DNA from 3 places in the Bradyrhizobium sp. UFLA05-108 genome. Region 2 is predicted to be linked to each of the others. Evidence: predicted binding sites of a transcription regulator. Region 2 holds the regulator's gene; each other region holds the start of a gene.
What was found. The regulator PhoB, encoded in region 2, activates phosphate uptake and scavenging genes when phosphate is short. The targets are predictions, from matches to a motif close to TGTCATNNANCTGTCAT.
Positions count from the first base shown of each region.

Region 1 (3,276 bases), on a different contig from region 2:
AGAAGCGAGAGCGCGACGAAGGCCATCAGAGCCAATATGCCCGCCGAGACAACAAACGACAGCGTACGGTTCCAGAGCTTTGCTTCCGCGGCGTAGAAGATCGAGACCGCCGTGCGGTCGGTCGTTGAGCGCACCGGCACGAGCGCCTCCCCGCCACCGCCTGAGAAGAGCATGTAGAAACCAACATCGATCGGCGCTTGATCAGGCTTGGCGACAGATTTGATCTTGGCCGTGCAGAAGGTGATCACGAAGTTTGTTCGCTTGCACTTACCCTCCATAGCCTGCAAGTCATACGCTGGCTGCCAGGTTCCGGCCAGGCGATGGTCGCGCACGATGTCCGGACCATAGCTGACAAACAGCCCGTAAAGCCCCCCGCAACAAGCGAGAAACAGGATGAGCCAGCGAAGCGGGCCGCCTGTCGCCTGAGCCGCGTCGGTGCCGGCCGAGCTTCGTGCAGCAGCCATGTCGACGTTAAGAGCTTGTGCACCGGCACCAACTCCGGATTGACGCTTGCCGAACGACATTGTGGTTACTCCTGACACTGAAGTCGCCTGCTACCTAAGGATGAACCCCATAAGACTTCGCTAAGAAGTATCGACGAATTATCAGGATGCAGACATCGTTAACGCTGGCGGCCGTGCCCCTGTCGACGCGACGGAACGGAGATTTTCGTATTTTCCGACACAATTTGACGCGTCGCGGCAAATCAGGTGCATGATGTCATTGTCGCAACACGTGGGGACGACCTAGCCAGCCCTGTTGGGCCTCTGGCTCTCATGACCTGCAGACGGCTCTCGGACGAATGTGGTGACGTCAGGTGTTGTCCATGGCGGACGAGAGAGAGGATGTGGCCATGTCGACGCGATTGAGCCCAAGCCGTCGTTCCGTTGCGACCCAATTCCCCATCGCTCATTTGATGTGACGGTTCGCGAGACCCTAGGCGATCGGCATACCAACGCCACACACAAATGTCATTGCTTGCTGGCGGCCGATGCCGACATCGTGGAGGCTTGAAGGCTCTGCTGCCAATACGACTCGATCTGCTGGATCAACGCGGCCGGCAGGGGAACGTAGTTGAGCATTTCGGCCTGGGACTTGCCGCTTTCCAGAGACCAGCGAACGAAGTCGATGGTGGTTGTCGACCTCTCCGGCGATTTTGGCTGCTTGTGCATCAACACGAATGTCGTGGCCGTGATGGGGTATGCATCTTCCCCGGGAGCATTGGTGAGAACGAGATAGAAATCTTTCGCCGTCGTCCAGGCTGCGCTCGAGGCTGCTGCCTGGAATGATTTGGCGTTGGGGCTGACGAAGTTGCCGGCGCTGTTCTGGACCACGCCGAAGGAAATCCTGTCGAGCCGCTGCAGCGCGTAGGAATATTCAAGGTAGCCGATCGAGCCGGGGACCAGACTGACGAGCGAGGCGACGCCATCATTGCCTTTTCCGCCCAGCCCGAGCGGCCACTCGACCGAGGTACCCTCGCCTACGCTTGCCTTCCATTGCGCGCTGATCTTCGAGAGATAGTTCGACCAGTTGAACGTCGTCCCGGATCCATCGATGCGATGGACGACGGTGATCGGCTTGGCCGGCAGCTTCAGATCGGGGTTGACCGCCTGAATGGCTGGATCATCCCATGATCTCAGCCTGCCGAGGTAGATGTCCGCCAGCATCTGGCCCGTGAAGCGAATCTGGCCCGGCTTCACGCCCTCGATATTGACAACCGGGACGACGCCCCCGATCACGATCGGAAATTGCATCATGTCGAGCTTCTGCAACTCTTTCGGGTCAAGCGGCATATCGGTCGCGCCGAAATCGACGGCTTCCTTCTTGATCAAGCCGACGCCAATGCTCGAGCCCACCGCCTGATAACTGACGGTATTGCCGGTCGTTGCCTTGTAGGCGTCGATCCATTTCGCCATCACGGGCGAAACGAAAGTGGAGCCCGCACCCCTGGTCTCGGCGGCCAGGCTCTGGGTCGCAACGACAAGGGCGATGAAGATGATCGGTAGCCTGAGATGCGCCATCATGGACTCAACCCTATCAAGTCGAGCAGAGCAGCAGGTGTGGCCTATGTCACAAAAATGTAACAAAAACGAAATGTCGGCGCCAGCCAATTTCGCACTTCGCTTTGGCTCCCAAAGTATCCCGCTTGTGAGTGGCCAAGCGTGGACCAAGGCGGGTAACCGCGACCTGCAAGGCGCAGAGATGAAGTGCTAGGCTTTCTCCGCGGGAGTCCGGCGTGCCTCGCCGCTCGACACCAGGAGCACCGAAACCTTCGACTGCCTGAGCACCGCATCAGCGACGCCTCCAAAGGAGAGATGATCGGCCTGGATGCGGTCGACGCCCATGACCACGAGATCGACATCGGTGGTGTCGATCTCACGGAGGATCGCCGCCTCCGGCGCGCGGTTCACGCGCAACGTCGTCGTGATGTCGACGTCGTAACGAGCGGCGAGATCGCTTGTGTCCTTGAGGATGCCCTCCTCCTTGGTCAGTCCGCGGGACGTACCACGCTGCGCGCCCTTGTCCCGGGTCGTCGCCACATAGACGACGCGGAGCGAGCCTGATCCCGCCTGCGCCAGCGCGACCGCAACTTCCGCGCCGCGCTTGGAGACGCCGCTGCCGGAGACCGGAACGAGAATGTTGAATGCGTCGGGCATCGGTTGCTTCAAGTGCTTGCCTTTGGCCGCCACGATCGCAAGCGGCCCTTCGAACTCCGCTGCGACATCCTCGACCTTCCTGTCGAAACGATCCTTGGTCGCGGTAACCTTGTCGACGCCCACGACCAGGAGGTCAAATCCCTTCCGCGCTTCGTCGGCGATCGCTTCGCCCAGCTCCGCCCGCCGGGTTCGCGTGATGACGTCGACGTGGCCGCCCTCTCCGCCGCCAATGCCGGCGACAGCTTCGGCGGCTCTCTTCACCACGGCTTCGTGACTCTCCCCTTCGCTGACTCCCTTTTCTTGTTCCTTCGCTCGTCGGCCAATTTGCAGCACCGTGATCGGCAGGCCACGCATGCCGGCGACCAGGCCCGCGATGTGGGCGGCAAAGGTAGCGTTGACGCTTTCGTCGACGGCCAGCAGGGGCCGCTCGAGATTGGCGACAAAACCGCGCTTCTCGAACTCCTCGCGCTCGAGCCGCTCCTTCTCCTCCCTGCTCATCGGCAGCTTCGACAGTGCCACGCGCAGCATCGGCGGCATTGCCATTGTCGTCACGATCGCCATCGTCACGATCATCGTGAACAAGTTCTGGCTGAGCACGCCGATGGAAAGGCCGATGGTC
Region 1 is NZ_JBANAZ010000031.1:3,459-6,734, reverse strand. Features, by position in the region: gene SO140_RS22545 (hypothetical protein) at 1-524, opposite strand, end outside; gene pstS (phosphate ABC transporter substrate-binding protein PstS) at 972-2,024, opposite strand; gene SO140_RS22535 (cation:proton antiporter domain-containing protein) at 2,211-3,276, opposite strand, start outside.
Region 1: pstS (phosphate ABC transporter substrate-binding protein PstS) is a predicted target of PhoB. The motif match lies at 2,069-2,085, and genes of this name have one in related genera.

Region 2 (3,276 bases):
TCGCCTCGGCGCCGGAATTGCAGAAGAACACGAAGTCCGCAAAGCTCTCGTTGCAGAGCCTGACCGCGAGCTTCTCACCGTCCGGGCTCTGGAACAGGTTCGACATGTGCCAGAGCTTTGTCGCCTGCTCCTGCAGAGCCCCGACCAGATGCGGATGCGCGTGACCGAGCGCATTCACGGCGACGCCCGACGTGAAATCGAGATAGCGCTCTCCATTGGTTGCGACCAGCCAGCAGCCTTCGCCGCGCTCGAAGCCGAGCTCGGCCCTGGCGAAAACGGGAAGCAGATGCGTCGCGGCGCTCTTGGTCATGGCGGTCACTTGGATGTTGGGGCCGGCTGAGGCTGCCTTGCGCAGCGCATCATTGACCTGCCCGGAAAACGAAACGTGCCGCCTTTTAAGGGCGGCACGTGTCACCATTTTATGCTTGGAAAAACCGCTGTCAATGCCGCCAGAAGGCCCTGCAAGGCGCCTGACCCGTAGTCTTGCGGTGGCGATTTTGAGTTCTTTTAGCGACGGAACATGTGGACGCGGAGCCGCAGACTCTTGCGCGGGAGTCACGCCATATTGTAGCGTTTACCGTGTCAGATACGACATCTCGTGCAGCAGTTCTGATCCTCTTAGTCCTCATGTACCGGCGTAACGTTCAGGTGCGTTTTTCGCGCCCGGCGAGCCTTAAGGGATTCTGGGGGCACGGGTTTTTCGAGGCTTAGACATCGCCACGCGGCCCCAAGGATTGGCAGGCGCGCGGCGAAGGGAAGGGTGCAATGACGGTTTTGACCTGGTCCGACGATCGCGTCGAGCAATTGAAAAAGCTCTGGGAAGCCGGGCTTTCGGCCAGCCAGATCGCTGCCGAGCTCGGGAATGTGACGCGCAACGCCGTAATCGGCAAGGTGCACCGGCTGGGCCTGTCCGGTCGCGCCAAGAGCCCGTCCTCGGCGGCTCCCCGGCCCCGCAAGGCGCGCCCCGCACAGCACATGATGCGGGTGAGCCGCCCGATCTCGCGCGGCAACACCGCCCTCGCCCAGGCCTTCGAGGTCGAGGTCGAGCCCGATCCGATCACCTACGACAACGTCGTTCCGATGAGCCAGCGCCTGTCGCTGCTCGAGCTCAACGAGGCGACCTGCCACTGGCCTGTCGGCGATCCCTCGAGCCCGGATTTCTTCTTCTGTGGCGGCAAGTCGCTCTCGGGCCTGCCCTACTGCGCGCAGCATTCGCGCGTCGCCTACCAGCCGGCGGCGGACCGCCGACGCGCACCGGCCAAGCCCGGCACGCGCTGAGGTCATCAGCGCGCGGGGCTGGCCGACGCGCAACGATGGTTCAACAAATTGGATGTCGTCCCTGCGAAAGCAGGGACCCATAATCCAGGGCGCAGTTATTGCGCGGGAAGATCACTCCGAGTCTTCGCCAAACCACTCCCCGTGGTTATGGGTCCCTGCTTTCGCAGGGACGACATCGGAGAATGTGGCGGCAGCCCGCTGGATCACCGCTGCCACCTGCAAACCTTAAGTCTGCTCCGCCTTCGCGAAACGATCGTCCAGCGCGTAGCCGGCGCCACGGACGGTGCGGATCGGGTCCTGCTCGCGGCCGAGATTGAGCAGCTTGCGCAGACGGCCGATGTGGACGTCGACGGTGCGCTCGTCGATATAGATGTCACGGCCCCAGACGCTGTCGAGCAGCTGTTCACGCGAGAACACCCGGCCGGGATGCTCCAGGAAGAACTCCAAGAGGCGATATTCGGTCGGGCCGAGGTCGATCGGCCGTCCGGAGCGCGCGACGCGACGCTTCTCGCGGTCGAGCTCGATGTCGCCGTAGGCGAGTATGGTCGCAAGCCGCTCGGGGCTTGCACGCCGGAGCAGGCCTTTCACGCGCGCGAGCAACTCAGGTACCGAGAACGGCTTGACGATGTAGTCGTCGGCGCCGGTCGCAAGCCCCCGCACCCGCTCGCTCTCCTCGCCGCGTGCCGTGAGCATGATGATCGGCAGCTGCTTGGTCTCGGGCCTGGCGCGAAGCCTGCGGCACAGCTCAATGCCGGACAGGCCCGGCAGCATCCAGTCGAGCACGATCAGGTCGGGGATATGCTCCTTGAGGCGGGTGTCGGCGTCATCGCCGCGCATCACCGTCTCGACATCGTAGCCGTCGCCTTCGAGGTTGTAGCGCAATAGCTCGGTCAGCGCTTCCTCGTCCTCAACAACCAGAATGCGTGCGCCCATGGCGTCGTCGCTCCTTAAGTGTTCGGCACGGTCGTGGCGAAGGTCGTCATGTCGCCCTTCGGGCGCTTGTCGGCGATGGCCTGACCTTCGATCATGTAAAAAACGGTCTCGGCGATGTTGGTCGCATGGTCGCCGATCCGCTCGATGTTCTTGGCGCAGAACATCAAATGGATGCAGAACGAGATGTTGCGCGGATCCTCCATCATGTAGGTGAGGAGCTCGCGGAACAGCGAGGTGCAGATCGCGTCGACCTCCTCGTCGCCTTTCCACACCACCATCGCCGCCGGCAGGTCATGCGCGGCATAGGCGTCCAGCACCGACTTCACCTGCTGCTGCACGAGGTCGGTCATGTGTTCCAGGCCGCGGAACAGCTTTAGCGGATGGAAATCGGTCTCGAGCGCGGCGACGCGCTTGCCCATGTTCTTGGCAAGGTCGCCGATCCGCTCCAGATCGGTCGCGACGCGCATGGCGCCAACGATCTCGCGCAAGTCGACCGCCATCGGCTGGCGGCGCGCGATCGTGAGCACGGCGCGCTCCTCGATCTTCTTCTGGAGCGCGTCGATCTCGGCGTCGGTTGCCACCACGCGCTGGCCGAGCGCGACGTCACGGCGGATCAGCGCATCGACGGAATCGACGATCATGCGCTCGGCAAGGCCGCCCATCTCCGCAACGAGCCGCGTGAGCTCTTGCAGGTCGGTGTCGAAGGCCTTTGCGGTATGTTCAGAAGCCATTTCCTGTCTCCTCAGCCGAAGCGGCCGGTGATGTAGTCTTGGGTACGCCGGTCGCTGGGCGACGTGAAGATCTTGCTGGTCTCGTCGAACTCGATCAGCTCGCCGAGATACATGAAGGCGGTCTTGTCCGAGACGCGCGCCGCCTGCTGCATGTTGTGGGTGACGATCGCGATCGTGTAGTTCTCGGCGAGCTCCTGGATAAGCTCCTCGACCTTAGCGGTCGAGATCGGATCGAGCGCCGAGCAGGGCTCGTCGAACAGGATCACCTCGGGACGCACCGCCACGGTGCGGGCGATGCAGAGACGCTGCTGCTGGCCGCCGGAGAGCGACAGGC
Region 2 is NZ_JBANAZ010000001.1:273,572-276,847, reverse strand. Features, by position in the region: gene SO140_RS01200 (aspartate aminotransferase family protein) at 1-310, opposite strand, end outside; gene SO140_RS01195 (GcrA family cell cycle regulator) at 766-1,278, shown strand; gene phoB (phosphate regulon transcriptional regulator PhoB) at 1,504-2,211, opposite strand; gene phoU (phosphate signaling complex protein PhoU) at 2,226-2,942, opposite strand; gene pstB (phosphate ABC transporter ATP-binding protein PstB) at 2,954-3,276, opposite strand, start outside.

Region 3 (3,276 bases), on a different contig from region 2:
GTCGGCTGGGCGATCGGCCTCAAATACACAGATGGTTTCTCGCGGCTCGTTCCATCCGTGCTCACGCTCGCCGCCATGGCCGGCAGCGTCATCCTGCTCGGATTGGCGCTGAAGTGGCTGCCGATTGGAACCGCTTACGCGGTCTGGACCGGGATCGGCGCGGTCGGCACCGCAGCCCTGGGGATCATCCTGTTCGGCGAGCCGGCCACGGCGCTGCGCCTCGCCAGCATTGGGCTGATCGTGGGCGGCATCGTCGGGTTGAAGCTCGTTACCTGAAAAACTGCACCGCCCACCAGGAGAGTCCCGCGACGATCGCGGACGCCGGTATCGTGATCACCCAGGCATAGACGATCGAGCTTGCCACGTTCCAGCGCACCGCCGAGACACGGCGGGCGGCACCGACACCGACGATCGCGCCGGTGATGGTGTGGGTGGTCGACACGGGCACGCCGAGAAAGGTCGCCATGAACAGGGTTGCCGCACCGCCGGTCTCGGCGCAAAAACCCTGCATCGGCGTGAGCTTGGTGATGCGCAGGCCCATCGTGCGCACGATCCGCCAGCCGCCCATCAGGGTGCCCATCGCCATCGCCGCCTGGCACGACAGCACCACCCAGAACGGCACGTAAAACTCACCGCTCAGTTGGCCCTGCGAGAAGAGCAGCACGGCGATGATGCCCATGGTCTTCTGGGCGTCATTGCCGCCATGCCCGAGCGAATAGAGCGAGGCGGAGGCGAATTGCAGGATGCGGAAGGCGCGGTCGACGGCGAACGGCGTCGAGCGCACCGAGGCCCAGGAGACGATCGCAACCAGCATCATCGCCAGAAGGAAGCCGACCAGCGGCGAGAGCACGATCGCCAGCACGGTCTTCGTCAGCCCGCTCCAGACCGCGGCCGAAATCCCGGCCTTGGCCATGCCGCCGCCGACGAGGCCGCCGATCAACGCATGTGACGACGACGACGGAATGCCGAGCGCCCACGTGACGATGTTCCAGATGATAGCGCCGACAAGAGCCGCAAAGATCACCTGGGCGTCGACGATCGAGGGATCGATGATCCCCGTGCCGATGGTCTGGGCGACGTGCAGGCCGAACACCATGAAAGCGACGAAATTGAAGAACGCAGCCCAGAACACCGCGAATTGCGGCCGCAACACGCGGGTCGAGACGATGGTGGCTATCGAATTGGCGGCGTCGTGCAGGCCGTTCAGGAAATCGAACAGCAGCGCGACTGCGATCAGTCCGACCAGGATGGGAAGACCCAACACGGCATCCACGGCGCGGTTCCTGTTTTAAGATTTGCGCATGATCTCGGCGCAAACGCGCTCCGCGTTTGTCGCGAGGGAAAACCGCTGCACACTTTTCCGGATCATGCGCTAGACCTGTTCGATGACGATGCTGTTGATCTCGTTCGCGACGTCGTCGAAGCGGTCCGCGACTTTCTCGAGGTGATCGTAGATCTCGACACCCACGATGAAATCCATCGCGTTGCCGTCGCGGTGCTTCAAGAACAGCTCCTTCAGCCCGATGTCATGGAGATCGTCGACCCGCCCCTCCAGCTTGGTCAGTTCCTCCGTAATGGCGGTCAGCATGGCGACGTTCTTGCCGATCTCCTGAAGCAGCGGCAGCGCGCGGCCCACCAGGTTGGCGCACTCGATCAAAAGCCCGCCGATCTCACGCATCGGCGGCTCGAAGGCGCGGACCTCGAACAGCATCACAGCCTTGGCGGTCTGCTGCATCTGGTCGATGGCGTCGTCCATCGAGGTGATCAGGTTCTTGATGTCGCCGCGGTCGAACGGGGTGATGAAGGTGCGGCGCACCGCGGTCAGCACTTCGCGCGTGATGTTGTCGGCATCATTCTCGAACTGGTTGACGCGCTGGCAATAGACCGGCGTCTCCTCGCCGCCGTTCAGCATGCCCTGGAGCGCGATGGAGCCGTGGATCACGGTCTGGGCGTGGCGGTCGAACAGATCGAAGAACCGTTCCTCCTTGGGAAGGAAGGCGCGAAACCAACGCATCATGGGGATAATTGCCGGGTTGAGATTGGCCGGTCCGGGAGGACTGTCACCAAATTGTCATAGACCATTTTCAGGCCGCGCGCGTGCCACGTCACGTCGCCCGAAGCACTTCATCCACCACTTTCAAGAACCGCGAAAACAGGCTTTTGATCAAATGCTTACAGAGATCTCCGGAAGTAATGCGCGATTTCGCCGACGACGCCGCGGCGGAAGGTGAGCACGCAGATCACGAAGATCGCGCCCTGAATCACCGTCACCCACTGGCCGTAGCTCGCCAGGTACTGCTGCATGGCGATGATCACGAAGGCGCCCACCACGGGCCCGAAAATGGTGCCGAGACCGCCGACCAGCGTCATCAGCACCACCTCACCGGACATCGACCAGTGCACGTCCGTGAGCGAGGCGTTCTGCGCCACGAACACCTTCAGTGAGCCCGCAAAGCCCGCCAGCGTGCCTGAAAGGATGAAGGCCAGCAGCTTGTACTGATCGGTGCGGTAGCCCAGCGAGATCGCGCGCTGCTCGTTCTCGCGGATCGATTTCAGGACCTCGCCGAAGGGCGAGTTGATGATGCGGTAGATCAGCAGGAAGCCGGCGAGGAAGCCGACCAGCACGACGTAATAAAGCATCGTCGCCTTGGAGAGATCGAAGATCCCGAACAGATGGCCCTGCGGAATGCCCTGAATGCCGTCTTCGCCATGCGTGAACGGCGCCTGCAAGTAAATGAAATAGAGGAGCTGCGACAGCGCCAGCGTGATCATCGAGAAGTAGATGCCCTGGCGGCGGATCGAGATGTAGCCGGTCACGATCGAGAGCACGAAGGCTGCGGCAACGCCAGCGAGAATACCGAGCTCCGGCGGCAGCGCCCACACCTTCAGCGCATGCGCGCTGCAATAGCCGGCAGTGCCGAGGAACATCGCGTGGCCGAACGACAAGAGGCCGCCATAGCCGATCAGCAGGTTGAAGGCGCAGGCGAGTAGCGCGAAGCACAGCGCCTGCATCACGAAGAACGGATAGATGCTGGTGAACGGCACGGCAGCCAGGGCCAGCGCCATGAATACGAAGACGATCATTTCGTCGCGCATCGCGCGCGCCGTCACTGGCAAGGTGTCGTCAGTCAAGGCTGTCATATCAGGCCGCCCTTCCCGTCAGTCCCGTTGGCTTCACAAGCAGCACCAGCACCATCAGCACGAACACGACGGTGTTGGAGGCCTCAGGGTAAAAATACTTGGTCAGGCCTTCGATCACCCCGAGCGCGAAGCCGG
Region 3 is NZ_JBANAZ010000008.1:111,702-114,977, forward strand. Features, by position in the region: gene sugE (quaternary ammonium compound efflux SMR transporter SugE) at 1-276, shown strand, start outside; gene SO140_RS08245 (inorganic phosphate transporter) at 269-1,273, opposite strand; gene SO140_RS08250 (DUF47 domain-containing protein) at 1,373-2,017, opposite strand; gene SO140_RS08255 (branched-chain amino acid ABC transporter permease) at 2,173-3,141, opposite strand; gene SO140_RS08260 (branched-chain amino acid ABC transporter permease) at 3,143-3,276, opposite strand, start outside.
Region 3: SO140_RS08250 (DUF47 domain-containing protein) is a predicted target of PhoB. The motif match lies at 2,059-2,075, and genes of this name have one in related genera.